Regions from separate parts of the Haloactinospora alba genome, predicted to be linked through region 2. Evidence: riboswitches for the same ligand, from Rfam matches in the RefSeq annotation. Region 2 holds a riboswitch; each other region holds the start of a gene.
The links. A riboswitch is a leader RNA that binds a small molecule or an ion and turns the genes downstream of it on or off. The one in region 2 is predicted to bind thiamine pyrophosphate.

Region 1 (7,595 bases), 580 kb from region 2:
GACATAGTTCGCCTCGCCCCAGGTGTATGTGTCGCCGGACAGGTGGTCGGTGACGAGCATTGTGCTGTCTGCGGCCACTCCCAGGTCGGGAAGGGAGAGTCGTACTGTCGCCTCGTGGCTGTGGTGCGGGTCGAGGTTGACGACGACCAGAACGGTGTCGGCGTTGTTCGCTCCGCCGGAATTTCCCAACCGTTTGGAATAACAGATGATGTCCGGATTGTCGGTGTCATGGAACCGCAGGTTCCGCAGTTCCTGGAGCGCCGGATGGTTGCGCCGGAGATAGTTTAGTGTGCGGATCAGCGGGGTGATGGTCATTTCCGCTGCTTCGGCCGCGTCCCAGTCACGTGGTTTGTACTGGTACTTCTCCGAGTCCAGGTATTCCTCGCTTCCGGGAGACGCGGGCGTGTTCTCGCAGAGTTCGTATCCCGAGTAGATTCCCCAGGTCGGCGCCATCGTGGCCGCGAGGATCGCGCGCACCTCGAAGGCGGGCCTGCCGCCGTTCCGCAGGTAGCCGCTGAGGATGTCGGGTGTGTTGGTGAAGAGGTTGGGGCGCAGGTAGGACGCTGACGCCGAGCTGAGCTCGCCCAGGTAGTCCTCCAGCTCCTCCTTCGTGTTGCGCCAGGTGAAGTAGGTGTAGGACTGGTGGAAACCGGCCCGGGCCAGGGTGCGCACCATGGCGGGCCGGGTGAACGCCTCGGCCAGGAACAGCACGTCCGGGTCGGAGTGTGCGACGTCGCCGAGCAGCCTCTCCCAGAACGCGACGGGTTTGGTGTGCGGGTTGTCCACCCGGAAGATGCGCACCCCGTGCGCCATCCAGTGCCGCACGATCCGCAGAACCTCGGCGTAGAGCCCCTCCGGGTCGTTGTCGAAGTTCAGGGGGTAGACGTCCTGGTACTTCTTCGGAGGGTTCTCCGCGTGCGCGATCGAGCCGTCCGGACGGACCGCGAACCATTCCGGGTGCTGGCTCACCCAGGGGTGGTCGAGGGAGCACTGCAACGCGAGGTCGAGAGCGACCTCCATACCGTGCTCGCGGGCCTCGGCGACGAACCGGTCGAAGTCCTCGAGGCTCCCGAGATCGGGGTGTACCGCGTCGTGGCCACCCTCCTGCGAGCCGATGGCCCATACCGAACCGGGATCGCCGGGCCCGGCCCGCAGCGCGTTGTTCCTGCCCTTGCGGAACGACGTTCCCACGGGGTGGATCGGCGGCAGGTAGACGACGTCGAACCCCATGTCGGCGATGGCGGGAAGCCGCTTGGCCGCGCTCGCCAGGGTTCCGGAACGGTGCGTGCTCTCGGGGCCCTCGACCACCGCTCCCTCCGAGCGTGGGAAGAACTCGTACCAGGATCCGAAGAGCGCGCGTCTGCGGTGCACGACGACGGGGTGGTGCCTGGAGCGGGTGACGTGGTCGCGCGGGGGGTCGGTGGCGAGTTCCGCTGCGGTCCCGGGGTCGGTGGCGACGGCGAGGCGCTCGATGGCCGGACGCGTGGGGTCGCGCATCACGGCGGCGACCCGGTGCAGAGCGGGACGGCGCGGGACGTGCCTGCTCGCCCGCTCGAACAGTCGGGCCCCCTCCTCGAGCATCAGCTCGGTGTCCTGGCCGCGCGGAATCTTGATCTCCGCGTTGCGCCGCCAGCTGGCCAGCGGGTCGATCCACGCCTCCACGGCGAAGGTCCACCGCCCCTCGGCGGGAAGGGCGACCTCGGCGCTGTAGCGGTCACTGCCCGGAACGGACTCGCGCATGGTCACCGCCTGGAAGCGGTGCCCCTGCGGGTCGTGGAGGAGAGCCCTGACACCGAGAACGCCGTCCCCGGTACAGGGAACGGTCGCGCTGACGGGGAAGGTCTCGCCCGCAGCCGCCTTCGCCGTGCCGTAGTCCAGAACGGGAGCGACATCAAGGATGGGAATGCGTCCGATCACAATGCACCACGCATGTCGGTTGTGTTTCGTTGGAAAGGTGGGGAATGCGGACGTTTCCTCGCGTCCGCGTGCGAACACACGGGCCCTGGGGTGTTCCGGAGACCGGGTTTCCGTGCTCGTTTCCATCGTCGGATCACAGCGTCCCGTGAGGGTCGGGCGCTCCGGGCGTGCCGCTGTGATAGTGGTCACATTATCCAGGGTTTTTGGTCACGCCCGGTTTAAATTTTCTCCGGAGGTGTTGAGCCGGAGGATGAGTGTAAAGATTATGTGATTTTCCCTTTTTCTGTGATGACAGGTTTGTGGTGGTTATGTCCAAATATATGGAAGATAAAATGCATGAATTCCGCGGTGGTTGGGACGGAAACCGGGCGCGGTGGAACGCTGCCGGGTGTCCGGTACTCTCGTTCCGGCGGAGAAGGTGATTCGAGTGGCGAGACGATGCGCGTTTGGCTAATCTCGCGGTGTGTGAAAGCAATCCACAGATTCACCGTTCGCCCTGACATTCCCGATGAACTCTGCGAGTTGGAACGGCTCGCCGGAAACCTCCGATGGGCCTGGCACACGCCGGCCCGAGACGTGTTCGAACTGATGGACCCCCGGCTGTGGGCCGATGTCGGGCACGATCCGGTGCGTGCACTCGCCGAGGTCAGTGGCGGGCGACTGGCCGAGCTCCGCGCTGACACCGAGTTCCGGGAGCGGTTGCGCGAAGCGAGCGCCGACCTCGAGGCTTACCTGACCGAACCGCGGTGGTACCAGAGCCTGGACACCGATACCCCGGAAGAGGCGCCGCCAGCGGCGGTAGCGTACTTCTCCGCCGAATACGGGATCACCGCCACCCTGCCGCAGTACTCGGGCGGACTGGGAATCCTGGCCGGAGACCACCTGAAGAGCGCCAGCGACCTCGGAGTTCCCCTGATCGGGGTCGGGCTCCTGTACCGGTGCGGCTACGCCGCCCAGAGCCTCTCCCCGGAGGGGTGGCAGCAGGAGGAGTACCCCGAGATCGACCCGGCCGTGCTGCCCATGACGCGACTGCTGGACGGCGACGAACCGGTACGCGTCCGGATCGGGTCCCCGGACGGGAACACCGTGACGGCCGGTGTATGGGTGCTGCGCGTGGGACGCGTTCCGCTGCTGCTGCTGGACACCTACGCCGAGGAGAACACCCCCGAGGCGCGTGAGGTGACCGACCGCCTCTACGGCGGGGACGCCGAGCACCGGCTTCGGCAGGAGCTACTGCTGGGTGTGGGCGGGATGCGCGCCGTGCGCGCCTACTGCGGGATCACCGGCCACCCCGAGCCCGACGTCTTCCACATGAACGAGGGACACGCTGGTTTCCTCGGGGTGGAACGCATCCGGGAGTACTGCGAGAGCGCGGGACTCACCTTCGACGAGGCGGTCGAGGCCGCACGCGCGGGCACCGTCTTCACGACCCACACGCCGGTCGCCGCCGGGATCGACCGCTTTCCCCGGCAGCTCGTGGAACGCTACTTCACCGCGGGCACACCGGCGGTCCGCGGCCTGCCGGCCGGGCAGGTACTCCGGCTCGGCGCCGAGGACCACGCCGGGGGCGACCCCGCCGTGTTCAACATGGCTCTCATGGGGATGCGCCTCGCGCAGCGCGTGAACGGTGTGAGCCGGTTGCACGGCGAGGTGAGCAGGGAGATGTTCCAGGGACTGTGGCCCGGCTTCAACGTCGCCGACGTCCCGATCACGTCCGTCACCAACGGGGTGCACGCCCGTAGCTGGGTGGCTCCGGAAGCCCAGCGGCTCGCCCAGCGCACCGTTCCCGACCCCGACGAGTTCACCCGCACCGAAGGGTGGCGGAAAGTGAGCTCCGCCAGTGACGCCGAGCTGTGGGAGATGCGCCGCGAGCTGCGTTCGCGTCTCGTCGCCGAGGCACGCGTCCGACTGGCGGAGTCCCAGCGTCACCGGGGAGTCGGTCCGACCGGCGGGGCCGATCCCCGGAACGCGCTCGACCCGGACATCCTCACCCTCGGGTTCGCGCGCCGCGTCCCGTCCTACAAACGGCTCACCCTCATGCTGCGTGACCCGCAGCGCCTCAAGGCGATCCTGACCCATCCGCGGTACCCGGTGCAGCTCGTCATAGCCGGCAAGGCCCACCCGAACGACGAGGACGGCAAACGGCTCATCCAGGAGATCGTCCGGTTCGCTGACGACCCCGAGGTGTCCCACCGGATCGTCTTCCTCCCGGGATACGACATGGACCTCGCCCGTTCGCTCGTGCAGGGCTGCGACGTCTGGCTGAACAACCCGCTGCGCCCGTTGGAGGCGTGCGGGACGTCGGGGATGAAGTCCGCGCTGAACGGGGGGCTCAACCTGTCGGTACGGGACGGGTGGTGGGAGGAACTGTTCGACGGTTCCAACGGCTGGGAGATCCCCACCGCCGAGGACGCGGCCGATCCCGACCAGCGGGACGCCAGGGAGGCCGAGGCGCTGTACGAACTGGTCGAACGGCAGGTGGCGCCGCTGTTCTACGAACGGGACGGGGACGGGTTGCCGCGCCGCTGGCTGGCGATGGTCAAGAACACGCTCGTGTCCCTCGGCCCGCGGGTCCTGGCCAGCCGTATGGTGCGCGACTACGTGACCCGTATCTACCAGGGGGCGGCCGAGTCCAGCCGCTGCTTGGCGGGATCCGACGGGAAGGGGGCCCGCGAGCTGGCCGCGTGGAAGCAGCGCGTGCGTCAGGCGTGGCCCAAGGTGCGTATCGAACGCGTGGAGCTTCTCCCCGAGAGTGCCGGGGCCGGAAGCGACGGGGGAGCGACGGTTCGGGCGACGGTGGACCTCGGTGAGCTCACCCCCCGGGAGGTCGCGCTCGATGTCGCGTCCGCTCCCGGGACCGGACGCGCCGACGCCGCATCCGGTCCGCTCGGGGGCGTGCTGAACGCGGTGGACGGTTCGGCGTCCCGTGCCCGCGTCCACTACACCGGAGTGGTCCCGTGGCCGGAGGCGGAGCTGGCCTCCTGCACGGTGCGGGCGCGTCCCGCGCACCCGCTCCTGTCCGGGCCCGCCGAGATGGGGTTGGAAACCGCCCGAGTCTGCGGGTGAGACCGGGGACGGGCGGCGTTCCGGAGCCGGGACCTGTTCGGTGGAGGCGTGCGCGTCGCCCGGTACCACCTGGCGGCGTTCCCGTCGGCCGACAGAGGGTCCCGCTCCGGACTCCCCCCGTCCCGCCAGCGCCCGACGGGCCGGGGGACTACGTGTGCGGGTCGGGGGGGGGGTGCCTTGACCCGGTCGCCCCCGAAGCACGCATAATAGAGACGGAACCGACAGGGGAGCGCTACGGCGCTGAGAGTGCGGAACGAACCCGCAGACCCTTAGCCACCTGACCTGGGTAATACCAGCGAAGGAAGTCGAGGACGAACGGCCGGGTGCGGTCGGTGCGCTTCCGGACGGCGCCGACCACGGGAACACGCCCGCACCACCCCGGCCGGCACTCTTTGGCCGGGCCCTCTCGTGTCGCGACGTGAAGACGCGAAGGGACACCTGTTGACCTCCACCCCGCCCGAACAGCCGACGTTCGACACCCCTCCCCGCGCCACCTGGCGCACCGTGGACCTCGTGGTGGCAGCCGTCGTGGGAGCCGCCGTCGGAGTGGTCTTCTGGTTCTGGGGAATGCTCTGGGCGGCCACCCAACCGCTGTTCGTCTTCTTCCCCCCGGCGCAGGCGGTCCTCTACGGCATCTGGCTGCTGCCCGGAGTCCTGGGGGGACTCATCATCCGGAAACCCGGGGCGGCGGTGCTGACCTCCACGGCCGCGGCCTTCGTCTCCATGGTTCTGGGCACCCAGTGGGGGGTGATGGTCATCCTGTCCGGCGTGCTGCAGGGGCTTTTCCCGGAAGCCGTCTTCGCGGCGCTCCGCTACCGCAGGTGGGGCACGGTCGCCGCCGTGGCGGCAGCCGTCGCCGCCGCTCTCGCCCCAGCCGTCATGGACAATCTCCGCTACTACCCCACCTGGCCGTTGACGTTCCAACTCGCCTTCGCCGGGATCGTCCTCCTCAGCTCCGCGGTGATAGCCGGCCTCGGCGGGCGCCTGCTGACCACGGCCCTGGCCAGGTCCGGCGCCCTCACCGCTTTCCCCTCCGGACGCGAGTGATGGGACACACGGGCGCCCGGGTCGAGCTCTCGAACTGGGGATGGAGGTACGCGGGACGCAACCGGTGGACGCTGTACGGCGTCGACCTCCGGATCGAACCAGGGGAGCGGGTGCTGCTTCTGGGAGCGTCCGGCTCGGGCAAGAGCACCCTGCTGCACGCCATGGCCGGACTCACCGGGCCGGACCGGGCCATAACCGGCGAACAGCGCGGAACACTGCGCGTCGACGGCAAACCCGCCGACGCGACACGCGGCACCACCGGCCTGGTAGGCCAGGACCCCGAGACGCAGCTCGTCATGGCGCGGTGCGGCGACGACGTGGCGTTCGGCCTGGAGAACCTGGAGACGGAGCCCGCGCGGATCTGGCCCCGGGTGCGTTCCACCCTGCGCGACATCGCCTTCGACCACGAGCTGGACCATCCCACCGCCGTGCTCTCCGGCGGGGAGAAACAGCGCCTCGCGGCCGCCGGGGTGCTCGCCATGAGCCCGCGGCTGCTACTGCTCGACGAACCCACCGCCAACCTGGACCACGACGGGGCCCGCCGTATGCGGGAACTGCTGGACACGCTGCTGGCGACCACCGAGGCGACCATGGTGCTCGTGGAACACCGCGTCTCCGACGTCCTCGAGCGTGTGCACCGTGTCGTGGTGGTGGAACCGGGCGGGGGAGTGCTGGCGGACGGTCCCCCCGAGGTGGTGTTCGACCGCCACGGTGACCGGTTGGCCGAGCACGGCGCCTGGGTGCCCGGGCGGGATCCCGAACCGCTCCTGACACCGGAACCCGGTGGGGAGGCCGTACTCGAGGCGACCGGATGCCGCGCCCGTACGCCGGCCGGGCTCGGACCCCACGCGGCCCGGCCACGCAGGGTGCTGGACGGCGCGGACGCGACCGTCAGCGCCGGGACGGCGACCGCCGTCACAGGGGAGAACGGTTCGGGGAAGTCGACCCTGTTGAGCCTCCTGGCCGGGCTGTCCCCGCCCGAGGCGGGAGCGGTCCGGCCGCGTGGCCCCCTGGCGCGGGTCAGCAGGCGCCCGCTGTCGCGGTGGCCGGCGCGACAGCTCGCCCGCCACGTCGGAACGGTGTTCCAGCACGCGGAGGACCAGTTCGTCACCGGGCGCGTCCACGACGAGCTGCGGTTCGCGCCCCGACGCGCCGGGTTGTCCGGGCGGGAAGCCGACCGTTGGGCGGCCGAGCTGCTGGAACGGTTGTGGCTGGCCCCACTGGCCGACGCCCACCCCTTCACCCTCTCCGGCGGGGAGAAACGGCGGCTGTCCGTGGCGACAGCGCTGAGCGCCGGCCCCGCCCACGCGCCGGACGTGCTGTTGCTGGACGAGCCCACGTTCGGCCAGGACACGCGCACGTGGCGCGAGCTGGTCGAGCTGCTCGACCGGTTGCGGGGGCAGGGACGGGCGATCGTCGTGGCCACCCACGACGAACTGCTGTTGTGCCGTTTCGCCGGTACCGAACTGCGTGTGCGCGACGGCGGGGTCACCGCGCTGGAGGCGCCGTCCCGCCCCGGGAGAGGGGACGGAGAGTGGTGAGAGCTTCCGTCTCCGGTTTCCGGA
Region 2 (7,595 bases):
ACCACCGCTTTGGGAGCCGCCTTCCTCGCCGGCCTCGGCACGGGAGTCTGGGAGTCCACCGAGGAGCTGGCACGAACGTGGCAACTCGACCGGCGCTTCGAGCCCGGTCAGCGCGATGACACCGCGTACCGCCGGTGGCGCGCCGCTGTCGAACGTTCCAAGGGGTGGGCGGACCTGGGGTGAGTTCCCCTCCCCGCGTTCCTCACTCGTCCAAGCCTTGGTCGATGGCGTAGCGGGCCAGTTCCACGCGGTTGTGCAGCTGGAGTTTGCTCAGCGTGTTCTGCACGTGGTTCTGCACTGTGCGGTGGGAGACAGTGAGACGCTCGGCGATGCGTTTGTAGCTCAGCCCCTTGGCCACCAGGCGCAGAATCTCCGTCTCCCGAGGGGTCAGGTAAGGAGTGTCTCCCCGCTCGTTCTCACCCGTGGCTGCTGACTGCGGTCCGGAAGCCATCCTGCGGTACTCACCGAGGACGAGTCCGGCGAGACCGGGGGTGAAAACCGCTTCGCCCTCGTGGACGCTTCCCACCGCCGCGATGAGTTCCTCCCGGCTGGCTGACTTCACCACATAGCCAGTGGCTCCCGCTTTCACCGCGTCGAGCACGTCGGGTTGCTCACCGCTGGCCGAGAGCACCAGGACACGGGGTGGTTCGGCCATGGCGACGAGCCGCTGCGTCACCTCAACCCCGGAGATGTCGGGAAGCTGGAGGTCAACCACCGCGACGGTGGGTTGGGCGGCGGGCGCCACGCGGATCGCCTTGTCGCCCCTGCCGGCTGTCGCCACAACGTCCATCCCGGCTTCAGCGAGGTCACGCGCCACCGCGTCACACCACATCGGGTGGTCGTCGACCACCATGACCCGGACTCGGTTCGCATCGGCGGGTGTGTCCATGCCACGAGACCATAGCCTGTCCCCACCGCTGGCGACACACCTCTTGTCCCTCTCCGAGGCGCCCGGCGCCATCAACCCCGTTGCGGGGAACCTCGCCGGTTCCCGGAGCTACCCGTCATCGGGGCCGCCCCGTTGGGGCGGTGGGATGGGGGTGGTGAGCAGTTCCACGGTGTCGCCCTTCGTCACCGTTCCGGTGGGCGAGTAGTCATTGACCCGCTGGCCACCGCCGAGGATCTCGTTGACCTCCACGTTGAGACCGAGATCCTCCAACTCCTCGCGGGCGTCCTTGACCTTCCACCCCGTCACGTCGGGGACAGTGAACTCCTCCTCACCGGAGGAGACGGTGAGCGTGACCGTGTCGCCGGCGCTGACGTTGTCCCCCGAGGCCGGGTCCTGCTCCATGACCTCGCCCTCGGCGACGTCCTCGCTGGACTGTTCGGTGACCTCGACACCGAGTCCCTGGTCCTCCAGTTCCGAACGAGCCTCGTCCTCGTCCATGCCCGTGACCGAGGGAACCTCGACCCCGGAACTCACGGTCAGTGTCACGGACTCCTCCCGGTCGGCGTTGTCACCGGGAGCCGGGTCCGTTGCCAGAACCGTACCCACCGGCTGTTCCCGTGAGGCTTCGTCCTTCTCCTCGAACTCGGAGAAGCCGGCGTCCTCCAGCGTGGAACGGGCGTCCTCGGCCGAGGAGTTCGTGACGTCCGGCATATCCACGGTCCGCGGCCCCTTGGACACGACCACTGTCACGGCCTCGCCGGGAAGGACGCGGTCCCCGATGGCGGGCGCCGCGGAGGCGATCTCTCCTTCCCGCGCGTCGTCGCTGTAGACCGTGTTGTCGTCCACCTTGAGCCGCAGGCCGTCCTCGGCCAGCTGCTCCTCGGCGGCGGAGGGGGTAGCCCCGACGACGTCGGGGACCTGCTCGTAGCGGCCGAACAGGAACCACCACCCGAACGCGATCAGGACGAGAGCGAGCGCGCCGGCCACGACCAGCGCCGGCCACCGGGACCACCAGCGCCGGGAGCCGGGGCCGTCATCCTCGACGCTGTCCACGTCGACGACCAGGGTCTCGTTGCCTGACCCGGGGGTGGCTTTCCCCGCCGTGTGGGGCAGGGTGGGCTCCACCGGGGCGTTCGGCTGCGGGGAAGCGGCCTGTGCGGCTTCCAGTACTTCGGACAGGTACTGGTTCGCGTCCGCCGGGCGGTAGCGCGGGTCGCGCTCGGTCGCTTTGGTCACCAACCGGTCGACCCCGTCCGGAAGTCCGGGAACCGTGGCGGAGGGGCGGGGAACGTCGGCATTGACGTGCTGGTAGGCGACAGAGATCGCGTTCTCGCCGGTGTGCGGCTGCGCGCCGGTGAGGAGTTCGTACAGCATGATGCCAGCGGCGTAGACATCGCTGCGCGTGTCCGAACTGCCCTGTTCGATCTGTTCCGGGGCGAGGTAGGCGGCGGTACCCATCACCGTGCCGGTGCGGGTCATCTGCTGGTTGTTGGACTGCCCTGCCCGTGCCAGCCCGAAATCGGCCACCTTGACCCGGTTGTCCTCGGTGAGCAGAACGTTCTCGGGTTTCACGTCCCGGTGCACGATGCCGGCGTTGTGCGCGGCCCCCAGCGCCGCCAGCATCGATCCCATGATTCCCAGGGCCTCCGCGGCGGGGAGGTTCCCACGCTCGTCGAGGACCTCGCGCAGCGTACGACCGGGAACGTACTCCATGGCGAGGTAGACATGCCCCTGGTCGGTCCCCTGGTCGAACACCTGTACGACGTTGGGGTGGGAGAGTCTGGCCACCGAGTGCGCCTCGTTGATGAAACGGCGGACAGCCACCGGGTCCTGGGCGAGAGAGGCATGCATCACCTTGCACGCCAGCCGCCGGTCGAGGCGGGTGTCACGGGCCACGTAGACGGTGGCCATACCACCACCGGCGACGGTCGACTCTATGCGGTACCGGTGGTCGAGCGTCGAACCTATGAGGGGGTCCGCAGTTACCATCGAGATTTCCGGGGCGAAAGCCCTTGCCTACTCTCTGCTTCGGGGAAGTCTCCAGCCGCGTTCCTCGCGTCGCCGGACGGCCGGGCCCTGTTCGGTGGACGCCTGTCCCACCGTGCGGCGCTGGATGCGTCGCTCGTGACGAACGGCGTCCACCGAACACGGCCCCGGCACGAGGTCGCGCCACCCACGTGATTATAGGTGTGATCGCGCGTGCTCGATCTGGCCTGGACCAACCGCGACGCGTGCGCGGACCTCCGGGCGGCTCGTGCCGTCGGGGAGCCCACCCGTCCCGCGGGCTTTGCTTCCGCCCGTTCCTGTGACACATGCCGCCCCGGGGAGGAGGGGCCGCGTCCCGGCCGGGCACCGGGCGGAACAGCCCGGCCGCGCCACCCACGCGGAGGTGACCGCGCGCCTTCCCGGGACGTCTTGGCACGGCAACGGGATCGTGCCACTCGGACCTCAATCGGGGGCGGGGGAGGAGGCCTGGGCGTAACGGCGTACCGGTATCCGGCCGGCCTGGTAGGCACCCCGCCCCGCGCGGATCGCGTCCCGCATGGCCGCCGCCATCAGCGCGGGGTCGTGCGCACGGGTGATCGCGCTTGCCAACAGCACCGCGTCGCAGCCGAGCTCCATGGCCAGCGCCGCTTCGCTCGCGGTGCCGATTCCGGCGTCGACGATGACGGGCACCCCGGCCTGTTCCACGATGAGCTCGATGTTGTGCGGGTTACGGATGCCCATGCCCGAACCGATGGGGGCGCCCAGGGGCATGACCGCGGCGCAGCCGAGCTGCTCCAGCCGCCGGGCGAGAACGGGATCGTCGTTGGTGTAGGGCAGCACCGTGAACCCGTCGTCCACCAGCCTCTCCGCCGCCTCGAGGAGCTCTGCCGGATCCGGGAGCAGGGTTCGCTCGTCGGCCACCACCTCCAACTTGACCCAGTCCGTGCCCAGCGCCTCGCGGGAGAGGCGAGCGGTACGCAACGCGTCAGCGGCGGTGAAGCACCCCGCCGTGTTCGGCAACGGGCGTATCCCGTTGCGTTGCAGCACATCCCATACCGACCCCCGCGTCTCCGGGGAGACACGCCGCATCGCCACCGTGGTGAGTTCGGTCCCCGAAGCGCGGAGGGCCTCTTCCAGTACCTGTGGTGAGGGGGCGCCACCGGTTCCCGCGATGAGCCGGGAGGAAAAAGTGTGTCCGGCGAGAACGAGGGGGTCGCGGGGGAGTGCGGGGGCAGCCTGGCCGTTGTTCTCGGGCATGGTCAGCCTCCCTGCACGGGTGTCAGTACGTCCACGCGGTCGTTGTCGCTGAGTTCCGTGTGCTCCCACCGCGCTCGCGGGACCACCTCGTCGTTGACCGCCACAGCGACGCGGTGCGAAGTGTCGGTGACGGAGCGAACCGCCTCACCCACACTCGTGTGCGGTTGTACCTCGCGCTGCTCTCCGTTGATAACCACGTTCATCGTTCCTCCTCGCTCCCGGTGGGCAGACGGTCCGTGGCGAACGCGCGCGCATAATCGGGAAGTTCGCCACCGGCCAGGGCCTCGGCCATGGCATCCCCGGTAGCAGGAGTGAGGAGCACGCCGTGCCGATGGTGTCCGACTGCCAGATGCAGGCCGGGAGTGCGGGTCGGACCCAACAGGGGGGCATTGTCCGGGCTTCCCGGCCGCAAACCCACACATGTTTCGGTGATCTCCAGCTCACTGACGCCGGGGACGAGTTCGTGGGCATCCCGCAGGATCTCCCACACGCCGCCCACGGTCAGCCGGGTGTCATGGCCCATCTCCTCCTGGGTGGCGCCCAGCACGATCTCCCCGTTGGCGCGCGGAACGAGGTAGACGGGCGTTCCCTTGACGAGCCCTCGGACGGTACGGGTCACGACCGGTTCCTGGTCCTCGGGCGTCCGGAGCCGCAGAAGCTGGCCCTTGACCGGTCGCAGTTCCGGTAGGAGGCCGGGTGCCAGGCCGCTGATGGCGCCGGTCCACACACCGGCCGCCAGTACCACGTGGCGGCCGCGCACCTCGCCACCGGACTCCAGCCGCAGCCCCGCGGCCTGTCCCTGCGCGTACAGAACCTCGGTAACGCGGTCCCGCACGCCGACGGCACCATGCCGTTCCGCCGCTGTGCGCAGCGCTGCCATGAGCGCGCGTGGATCGACGGAATGGTCGTCCGGGGCGACGATCCCGCCCCGCACCGCCGGTGCCAGCATCGGCTCCAAGCGGCGGCACTCGCGAGCGGTGAGCCGTTCGGTCTTGATCCCCAGCCGGTTCTGCAACTCACCGAGGTCGGTGAGTTTTGCGAGGTCGTCAGTGTCGAATGCGACCTGCAGTGTGCCTTCGGTCCGGTACCCCGTCGGAGTGCCGCTCTCCTCCTCCAGCTCGGTGATGAACTCCGGGTAGCGGTTACGGGACAGGGTTCCGAAGCGCATCAGCGTTTCCTCGCCGAACGTGGCCTCTGACGCGGGAGTGAGCATTCCCGCCGCGACTGGGGAAGCGGCCTCGGAGATCTCAGGGGCGACGATGGTGACGTGCAAGCCGCGTTGTGCGGCCCGCCACGCGGTGACGAGGCCGATCACTCCCGCGCCGGCGATCACGACATCGGAGTCGTTCGTGTGCACAGCTGTTCCTCCCTCCCTTCGCCGGTATGACCCGGATCAGGTTTGCGGTCGGAGGCACGGCGCCTCCCTCTCAGCCGGTTCGGCTCCCGCGGGGTGTTCTCTCCCTGCGAGTCTAGGACCTCTGTCCGCAGCGCGGTGTTCCCCGCGGGAACCGGAGGTCGGGGCGGGGAACGGTTCGGACGCGTTACCCGGAGGTGTGTGCGATATTGGAGGGGTGACACGGAACGATCGCGATACGGACGCTCTTGTCGGGGAGTGGCTGCCCATCGGGGCGGCCGCGAAGAAGCTCAACGTCAGCCCCAACCGGATCAAGCAGTTCATCCGGGAGCACAAGCTTCTCGGGGTCCAGCGCGGAGGTGAGCTCGCGATCCCGGCGGCGTTCGTCGTGAACGGGAACATCCTCAAGGGGCTCCCCGGGACACTGACGCTCCTCTCCGACTGCGGCCTGACGACGGACGAGGCGCTGCGGTGGCTGTTCACCTCCGATGACTCGCTGCCCGGCTCTCCCATCGAGGCCCTCACCGAGGACCGCGGAACCGAGGTGCGCCGCCGGGCCCAGGCGCTGGTGTAAAGCCGGTCCGGATCCCGAACCCGGGGCCGCGCGGCCGTCGGCTCCGTCGACGTGGCGGGCGTGCGCCGGAAGTTATCCTGGCGGCGTGAATCACAGTCTTCTGAGACAGCGCCTGAACGACGCCCGACTTTACCTGTGCACCGACGCCAGAACGGAGCGGGGCGACCTCGCCGAGTTCCTCGACGCGGCGTTGTCCGGGGGCGTCGACATCGTCCAGTTGCGCGACAAGGGGCTGGAATCCCGTCAGGAACTGCGGTACCTGGAGACGGTGCGTGCCGCCTGCGAGCGCCACGGTGCTCTGATGGCCGTCAACGACCGCGCCGACATCGCCTGTGCCGCTGGAGCTGACGTCCTGCACCTGGGGCAGAACGACCTTCCGGTCCCCGAGGCCCGTTCGATCATAGGGGAGACTCCTCTGGTGGGCCGTTCCAACAATCGGGCCGACCTCGCCGCCGCCTCTGCCCAGCAGGAGGGCGTCGACTATTTCTGTGTCGGCCCCGCATGGGAGACGCCGACCAAGCCGGGCCGTCCCGCGGCTGGGCTGTCCCTCGTCGCCGAGGCCGCCGCTCTGGGAAGTTCCCGTCCGTGGTTCGCCATCGGTGGGATAGACCTGGAGAACCTCGGTGAGGTGCTGTCCGCCGGAGCCAACCGGGTGGTGGTCGTGCGTGCGATCACGAACGCCGAGGACCCGGCGGCGGCCGCTGCCGAGTTCCAACGGAGGCTGTCCCGGGACACGGCCCCATCAACAGCACCCGACAGCCGTTCCTAACACCGTTAGGTAACGATTGCCGGGAGGATTCTGTACGCGGCGCGCTTCCGCCTCTAGCGTCGGGTGATAGATGTCACGGACAACCCACGAGGGGCGAGGCTCATGCGTAGCACAATGCAGGATGCACCGTTGTTCATCGCTGATCTGGTTGATTACGGAACCACCGTGCACAGCGACGCTCAGGTCACGACATGGACCGGTGACGGGCCACGCCGGAGCAGCCTGGGCGAGGTGGGCCGCCGTACAGCCCAGCTCGCCCACGCGCTGCGCGGGCTGGGGGTCACGGGCGACCAGCGTGTGGCCACGTTCCAGTGGAACAACCAGGAACACCTGGAGGCCTACCTCGCCGTCCCCGCGATGGGCGCGGTGCTGCACACCCTGAACATCAGGCTGCACGGCGAGCAGATCACCTACATCGCGGACCACGCCGAGGACCACGTGGTCATCGTCGACGCCGCGCTGCTTCCGCTGTTCGCGCCGATCCTGCCGCGTATGGCCACGGTCCGGCACGTCATCGTTGCCGGGGGAGATCCCGGTGAACTCAACGTCGAGGGCGTGCAGGTACACCGTTACGAGGACCTGCTGGAAGGCCAGCCCGAAAGTTTCTCGTGGCCCGCCGTCGACGAACGCGACGCCGCTGCCATGTGCTATACATCCGGCACGACCGGTGCTCCCAAGGGTGTGGCGTACAGTCACCGTTCGATCTGGCTGCACTCGATGCAGGTCTGCATGACCGATGGGAAGGGGCTGAAGCAGTCGGACAACG
Region 3 (7,595 bases), 440 kb from region 2:
GTGGAACAAGCGCGAGGACCGGGACCGGACCCGCCATCTCGCCCGCCGGCTGCGGCGCCGGCTGCGGCGTGCGCAGCGCCGCTGCGGTTTCGTCGGAGGACAGGCGGAAGCGTGAGTGGTCGGGCCCGCCCGGCCGCTTCACACTCCGGTGTCCTCGTCCAACGCGGAGTCGAGGGTGGCTCGGATACCCGCCGCCGCGGTTTCCAGGGCCCGTAACGTCGCGTCGATGGCGGGGCGCCGCACGCTGGTGGCGCGGACGAGAGCGTAAACGTCGCGCGCCGGAGCGCTGGCCGGAAGCCGACGGAACGCCAGCCCCTCCCGTGCGGCCGCCAGCGCCAGCTCGGGGACCGCGGCGATACCGGTACCGCTGGCGACCAGACTGAGGATCGTACCGAACCCTTCGAACTCCCAGGCGGTGGCGGGCGAGCCCCCCACCTCGGCGAGGAGCCGGTTGGTCCCGTGCCGGGACGGCTCCCCGTGGGGAGTCGCGAGCCACACCTCGTCCAACAGGTGGGACAGCTCCACCGGGCGCCGGGGGTCGGCCAGCGGGTGCTCCGCCGGAACCGCGAGCACCATGGGATCGTGCAGCAGACGGATGCTGCGGAGCTTACCGGCGGAGGTGCCCGGATCGCCTCCGGTCCAGTCGTCGACGAGAGCGATGTCGGCCTCCGCCGCGCTCACCGGACGCGCCCCGTTGCTCTCCATGGTCTGGCGTAGCACGAGCTGCATCTCCGGATGCTGGCGCAGCCGGTGCGCGAGCTCGGGAGCGAACGCCACGGCGGCTGTCGGGAACGCCGTGACCGTGACGCGTCCGGAGGGTGTGTCGGAGCGTTCCGCCAGCACGGACTCCGCGGCTTCGACCATCGCCAGGATCTGTTCGGCGTGCTCGGCGAGCAGCCGCCCCCCGTCGGTGAGCTCGGCGGTTCTGGCGGTGCGGTCCAGTAACGGCGCCCCTGCCTCACGCTCCAGGGCGGACAACTGCTGGGAGACCGCGGACGGGGTGTAACCGAGCGTCTGGGCGGTGGCCGCGATCGTCCCGCGGTCCGCGAACTCCTTGAGTATCTGGAGGCGCCACAAGTCGAGCATAACTTTATCTTACTCTAAGCATCGAAAAGATTCGCTTGTACTGATGGAAAGTGCGGGGCAGGGTGGCAACGAGGGGTGGCACAGCCACCCCGTTCGTCCTGACACCGAGTTGTGCGAGTTGATCTCTCCATGCCTGTCTCCCTGTCCGCCACCCTCGCCGTCAACGAAGCGATCGCTCAGCGGCGGCGCTCGGGCCTGCCCGTCCTCCCACTGGGGTTCGGCGAGGCGGGGCTTCCCGTGCACCCCGTGTTGCGGGAGGCCCTGTCGCGGGGGGCCGGCATGAACACCTACGGTCCGGTGGCGGGAACGTGGGAGCTGCGCGAGGCGGCAGCGGGGTACTGGGAGCGCAGGGGCATCCCGGCCGACCCGGCCCTGACACTCGCCGGCCCCGGAAGCAAACCCCTGCTGTACGGCATGCTGTTGGCCCTCGGCGGGGACGCCGCGATCGCCGCCCCGAGCTGGGTCAGCTACGCGGCCCAGACGTGTCTGGCCGGGCAGCGGCCCCTGCCGGTACCCGCCGCGCCGGAGCACGGGGGAGTGCCGCAACCCGACCTCCTCGCCGCGGCCGTGACCGACGCCCGCAACCGGGGGAGGGAGGTGCGCAGCGTCATCGTGACCGTCCCGGACAACCCCACCGGTACCCTCGCCGGTCCCGAGACCCTTCGCCTCTTGGCCGAGACGGCCCGCGAGCTCGACCTGGTCATCGTCTCCGACGAGATCTACCGCGATCTCGTCTACGACCCGCGGGCCGAGGTGCACAGTCCCGCGGAGTTCGCCCCGGAACGTACGGTGGTCTCCACCGGAGTGAGCAAGAACCTGGCACTGGGAGGGTGGCGGCTGGGAACCGTCCGGCTGCCCGACAGTGACACGGGACGCAGGCTGTGGAGGGGCCTTCTCGGGGTGGCGAGCGAGATCTGGTCCAGTCCCGCGGCACCGGTCCAACAGGCCGCTGCCTACGCCTACACCGAGCCGGAGGAGATCACGGAGCACATCGCGCGCAGTCGCAGGCTGCACGGCATCGTCGCGGAGGCGGTCACCGAGCGGTTCCGGTCGGCCGGGGCGCGTGTGGCCCAGCCGCAGGCGGGTTTCTACCTCTACCCCGACTTCGCGGGTATGCGCTCCCACCTCACCGCCGAGTTGGGGGTTGGCACCGGGTCCGAACTCACGAGCCACCTGCTGGAACAGTACGGGATGGGGGTGCTGCCGGCCCAGGAGTTCGGGGAGGACCCCCACGCGTTGCGGATGCGGGTGGCGACGAGCCAGCTCTACGGCGAAACGGAGGAGCAGCGCTACGCGGCCCTCCACGCCGAGACCCCGACGGAGTTGCCCTGGGTCCGGGCGCATCTGGACCGGTTGGAGGAGGTCCTGGGAGAGGTGACCCGGCTGTGGCGGGAGGACCGCGGTATGGCGGATGCCCAGGCGGGCTGAGCCGGGCCGGGCGGCGGCGCGCACCGTGGGAAACCCGTTGCGGGCCGGAAGGATGCCAGACTGGTCGTGTCGCAGTGCGCCGCTGCGGCGTATGCACCATCATCGCTGCGCGTGGAGCCGCGTCGTGTTTCCCGGCAGCGTTCTGGTCCCAACGTGTCGCAGAGACGCCTGTACCACCGGAAAGGAGGCGGGTGCGGGCTCCGCAACCGTGGGGCGGTCGCGCCCGGCGTAGTGATGACCTTGCTCGAATGGGCGCAGGAGGCCTGCGCCGAACTGGAGATTTCGACGGAAGTCGAGTTCGACGGGGCCGATGTCGACCGCGTGCTCGACCTGGCGCGGGACGCGGCGCACTCGGTGGCCCGTCCCGCCGCACCACTCACCACGTACCTGCTCGGCATCGCCGTCGGTCGGGGAGCCGATCCGGCTGAGGCCGCGGCGGCGCTCAGCGCCCTCGCTCTCGAACAGTCCTCTGGGGAGGGGTAGGCCCTGTTTGGTGGACGCCCGTCCTACCGCGCGACGCTCCGGTGCCGTGCCGGCGACGTTCCCGTCGGTCGGCGGAGGGATCCGCTCCGCCTGTGTCCCCGGCCGTGCCGTCACGGCACCGGACGCGCCGTTCGCGGCGAACAGCGTCCACCGGACAGGAGCCAGTTATCGCTGGTCACGTATGCATCATGTGTTCCAGACGAAACTCGCATGTGGAAGAAAAGTGATGTAAGCGTGACAAGTCGGTGCAAATCTGGCTGTGCGCTATCCCTGGTTTACAGCTACGGTGCGCGCAGCCGCCATCGGGCCGGAGCCGCTACGAGCGGGCACCGGAACAGCGGCACCATCCCCTGCATCCGATCGATAGGGAGCCCGGTTCATGGAACAACTCCAGGACATGCTGGATCTGATATCCGAGATCGTTTGGGGACCGTTCGTCCTCATCCCACTGCTGCTGCTGACCGGGTTGTTCCTCACCATCCGGCTGCGGCTGCTGCAGTTCCACAAGCTGTTCCACGCTCTGTGGCTCGCCCTGATCCGGCGTAAGGAGCCGGAAGGCACCGAAGGCGACATCTCGCACTACCAGGCGCTGAGCACCGCGCTCGCCGCCACGGTGGGCGTGGGCAACATCGCCGGTGCCGGACTCGCGATCGGCCTCGGCGGGCCCGGTGCGCTGTTCTGGATGTGGGTGACCGGTCTGGTCGGTATGGCCACCAAGTACAGCGAGGCACTGCTGGGTGTGAAGTACCGGCGCAAGGACAGCGTCGGCCAGCAGAGCGGCGGGCCGATGTTCTACCTCCGCAACGGTCTGCCCGGCGGACTCGGCATGGTGCTGGGCGGGCTCTTCGCCCTGTTCGGTGCCATCGCCGCGTTCGGTATCGGCAACGGGACCCAGGCGAACACCGTGTCCCAACAGCTGGAGAGCGTCTGGAACGTGCCGACGTGGCTGGTCGGGATCGTGCTCGTGGTCTTGGCCGGCGCGGTGATCATCGGCGGGATCAAGAGCATCGGCCGGGTCGCCTCGGCCATCGTCCCGATCATGGTCCTGCTGTACATCGTCATCGCCCTGACCGTGCTGCTGGTGCACGTCGGCGACATTCCCGCCGCGCTGGCACTGGTCGTCACCGACGCGTTCACCGGAACGGCGGCCACCGGCGGGTTCGCGGGTGCGACCGTGCTCGCCGTGATGCAGTGGGGTGTCGCCCGCGGTATCTTCTCCAACGAGTCGGGCCTGGGCACCGGCGCGATCGCCGCGGCTGCGGCGAAGACGGACCAGCCCGTGCGCCAGGCGATGGTCTCCATGACCCAGACCTTCATCGACACCATCGTGGTGGTGACCATGACCTGCCTGGTCATCATCGTCACCGGCGTGTGGAAGGTGGAGGAAGCCGCGGACGGCTCGCTGCTGACCTCGCAGGCGCTGAACGAGGGGCTGTCCACGATCTCCCCCGCCCTGGGGTCGATGGGGGCTTACGCCATCGCCATCGCGGTCGTGGTGTTCGCCTTCACCACCATCCTCGGCTGGTCGTACTACGGCGAGCGGTGCATCGACTTCCTCGCCGGGCACAAGGGTGTCCTGGTGTACCGGGTCGTGTTCGTGGCGGTCATCTACGTGGGCGCCACCGTGTCCCTGGAGCTCATCTGGATCTTCAGCGACATCGCCAACGGGCTGATGGCACTGCCCAACCTGCTCGGTCTGCTACTGCTGTCCCCCGTGGTGGTCGCGGAGTCGAAGAGGTACTTCGCCAACCCCAACTGGCGCGACCCCGACGCGTCCGTTCCCGACGTGCGGGAGTGAGCCGCGCGCCTACCTCCGGTCCGGGTGCGGGAGAGGCCTCTCGCACCCGGACCCCGTCCGACGGGGTTGTTCGTTACGAACGGTGCCCGCCGTCCCGGGACGGTTCTCCCCACCAGGAGAAGAAATGGTGCAACGGTCCGCGACCGTTGCCGACCTCCAACGTGTCGGCCTGTTCCAGGGCCGCGGTGAGGTACGTCTTCGCTTCGGAGACCGCCGTCGGGAAGTCCCCGCGTTGCGGTCGCAGCGCCGCGACCGCCGAGGAGAGGGTGCAGCCGGTGCCGTGCGTGTTGCGGGTCGCGACCCGGCGGGCCGAGAACACCTCGGGCTCGGAGGCCGCGGTCACCAGCACGTCCACGCTGCGGGCCTCCGCCTGGCCGGAGTCGGCCACGCCGTCTCCGGAGGCGAGGTGCCCCCCCTTGAGCAGGACGCGGGACGCGCCCATCGCGCGGAGGCGCTCCGCCTGCTCCGCCATACCGTCGATGTCGCGCGCCTCCCCGGAACCGAGCAGATCAGCCGCCTCGGGCAGGTTCGGGGTCAGCAGGTCGGCGCGTGGCAGCAGCTCGGTGCGCAGCGCCTCGGTGGCGGAGTCCGCCAGTAGCCGGTCACCGCTCTTCGCGACCATCACCGGGTCCAGCACCACGTTTCCCAGCCCGTAGCGGTCGATCGCGGAGGCAACCACTCCCACGATCTCGGCACTGGCCAGCATCCCGATCTTGACGGCGTCCACCCGGACGTCGGAGAGGAGGGTGTCGAGCTGCTCGCCGACGAAACGCGCGGGCACCTCGTGCACCCCGGTGACACCGGTGGTGGACTGGGCCGTGAGCGCCGTCAGCACGCTCATGCCGTACCCGCCGAGAGCGGAGAACGTCTTCAGGTCCGCCTGGACACCGGCACCGCCGCTCGGATCGCTTCCCGCGACCGACAGGATGTTGTAACTACGCAATGGCGTTCCTTCGCTAGTTCGAGCTAGATCAGGTTCGACGGGTGTGCTCTCAGCCGGCCGGAACCGGCACCCCGCGCCGTCGATGCATCCGGTTGTGTGTGCTCCTGGTTCTGAGCGCCCGCCAAACGGGCACTAGACGCGCCCGGCCCCCTCGGGAGCGCCGCTGTCGTCCGCCGCGGCGCCGTCGTCTCCTCCGGCCCTGCGAGCGATCAGCAGCACCGCGGCCACGGTGACGAAGCCCACCACCATGAGTGCCACCGTGACCGCAACGTCCCCGGCGGGGGCGTGCAGCGCGCGGTCCTCATCCTGCCAGGGCCACAGCGCGCGCAGCGACCCGGCCAGGATCCCGGTCATCACCACCAGCGTGACGCGGTGCTGGTGCTCCAGCAGCCACTGGAGCAGTTTCACGAAGAAGGCCAGGCCGAAGACCGCCCCGACCGCGAACACCCCCAGGTAACCGAAGTCACGCGCGCTGACGGCGTCCATGGTCGCCGTGTACAACCCGAAGGTCAGCAGGAGGAACGATCCGGACATGCCGGGCAGGACCAGTGCGCAGATCGCCACCGCTGCGGCTCCGAACACGATCACCGGGTTCGGAGTGACCTCCGAGGGCGGAAGGCCGGTCAGTACGAACGCCCCGGCCGCCACGGCCAGCGCGAGCAGGTAGTGCCCCGCGGACCACGCCCTGCCGGAACCGGAGTAGGGGACCCACAGCGACGCGAGGACGAGACCGAAGAAGAGCGCGTACGAACGCTGCTGGTGCTCCTCGACCAGCGGAGCGAGGAAGGTGGCCCCCAGGAGGGCCGCCGCGAGCATACCGACCAGTACCGCCAGCACCAGCCCCCACTCGGCTCTGCGGAACTCGGCACTGGCGCGGCTGCCGCCGCGTCCTTGCGGCAGGTCCGTCGCGGCCAGCTTGACACCGCTGAGCACGTGTCCGGCCGAGGTGATGAGCCGCTCGTAGATGCCGACGATCAGGGCGATCGTGCCGCCGCTGACCCCCGGTACGACCTCACTGGTGCCGATGAGCGCGCCACGTAGCACGTTGAGCAGGGGGGATCCGATTGAGTTGGCCATGGTTCGTTTCGTTTCCGGGGAACAGACGGAGAGACAGGACGGCGCCCCATCCGGGTTCACGGCCCCGAGGATGGCGTGTCCGTGAGTGTAGGGTACGTGCTCGGCCCGCGGGGCTGGGCGTTCGCGCGTTCGGCCGGGCGGTGGCACGTCAGCGGCGCTCCGGCCAAAGACGCCGCCCAGCGGTTCCGCGCGGGGCGCGGAGTTCTCGTTACCCGGCGCCGCCCACCACGCTGGCCGCCCAACGGTAGTCCTGTTTGCCCACCGCTGTCCGCTGTACGTGCGCCACGACATGGAACGCCCGGGGAACCTTGAAGCCGGCGAGCTGCCGGCGGCAGTGCCGGCGCAGCTCGTCAGGGGCGGGGGAGGCGCCGGCTGAGGGGGATATGACGGCGGCGACGCGTTGCCCGAGGCTCTCGTCGGGAGCGGCGACCACGATGGCGTCCCCGACCTCCGGGTGCGCGGTGAGCACCGACTCCACCTCCTCGGGATAGACCTTCTCGCCACCGGTGTTGATGACCGCCGAACCGCGCCCCAGCAACACGATCGTGCCGTCCTCGGAGACCATGCCGAGGTCGCCCGACATCACCCAGCGCCGTCCTTCCCCGTCGACGGGGAAGGTGCGGGCGCTGGCCTCCGGGTCGTTGTAGTAGCCGGCGGGGATACGGCCGCTGCGCGCGATCCGTCCGACCTGCTGCGATCCGGGAGGCAACGGACGCATCCCGTCGTCCAGCACGGCGACGCTCGCTCCCATGGTGAAGCTGCGGGTGCCACCCTCGGTCT

Region 1: linked by a shared signal. The riboswitch ahead of FHX37_RS03590 (ECF transporter S component) and the one ahead of thiO (glycine oxidase ThiO) in region 2 are both predicted to bind thiamine pyrophosphate.
Region 3: linked by a shared signal. The riboswitch ahead of thiD (bifunctional hydroxymethylpyrimidine kinase/phosphomethylpyrimidine kinase) and the one ahead of thiO (glycine oxidase ThiO) in region 2 are both predicted to bind thiamine pyrophosphate.

What each region holds. Positions count from the first base shown of each region.
Region 1 covers NZ_VFQC01000001.1:744,683-752,277, forward strand. The annotation lists gene FHX37_RS03580 (alpha-1,4-glucan--maltose-1-phosphate maltosyltransferase) at 1-1,917, opposite strand, end outside; gene glgP (alpha-glucan family phosphorylase) at 2,383-4,983, shown strand; TPP riboswitch at 5,197-5,304, shown strand; gene FHX37_RS03590 (ECF transporter S component) at 5,425-6,030, shown strand; gene FHX37_RS03595 (ABC transporter ATP-binding protein) at 6,030-7,571, shown strand.
Region 2 covers NZ_VFQC01000001.1:1,328,627-1,336,221, forward strand. The annotation lists gene glpK (glycerol kinase GlpK) at 1-183, shown strand, start outside; gene FHX37_RS06045 (response regulator) at 203-889, opposite strand; gene pknB (Stk1 family PASTA domain-containing Ser/Thr kinase) at 998-2,884, opposite strand; gene FHX37_RS06055 (thiazole synthase) at 3,338-4,132, opposite strand; gene thiS (sulfur carrier protein ThiS) at 4,135-4,335, opposite strand; gene thiO (glycine oxidase ThiO) at 4,332-5,489, opposite strand; TPP riboswitch at 5,486-5,589, opposite strand; gene FHX37_RS06070 (Rv2175c family DNA-binding protein) at 5,704-6,060, shown strand; gene thiE (thiamine phosphate synthase) at 6,161-6,829, shown strand; gene FHX37_RS06080 (long-chain fatty acid--CoA ligase) at 6,932-7,595, shown strand, end outside.
Region 3 covers NZ_VFQC01000001.1:890,003-897,597, forward strand. The annotation lists gene FHX37_RS04140 (hypothetical protein) at 1-115, shown strand, start outside; gene FHX37_RS04145 (LysR family transcriptional regulator) at 139-1,086, opposite strand; gene FHX37_RS04150 (pyridoxal phosphate-dependent aminotransferase) at 1,216-2,514, shown strand; gene FHX37_RS04155 (DUF6457 domain-containing protein) at 2,749-2,997, shown strand; gene FHX37_RS04160 (alanine/glycine:cation symporter family protein) at 3,377-4,795, shown strand; gene thiD (bifunctional hydroxymethylpyrimidine kinase/phosphomethylpyrimidine kinase) at 4,869-5,738, opposite strand; TPP riboswitch at 5,727-5,822, opposite strand; gene FHX37_RS04170 (DUF368 domain-containing protein) at 5,871-6,815, opposite strand; gene FHX37_RS04175 (AMP-binding protein) at 7,024-7,595, opposite strand, start outside.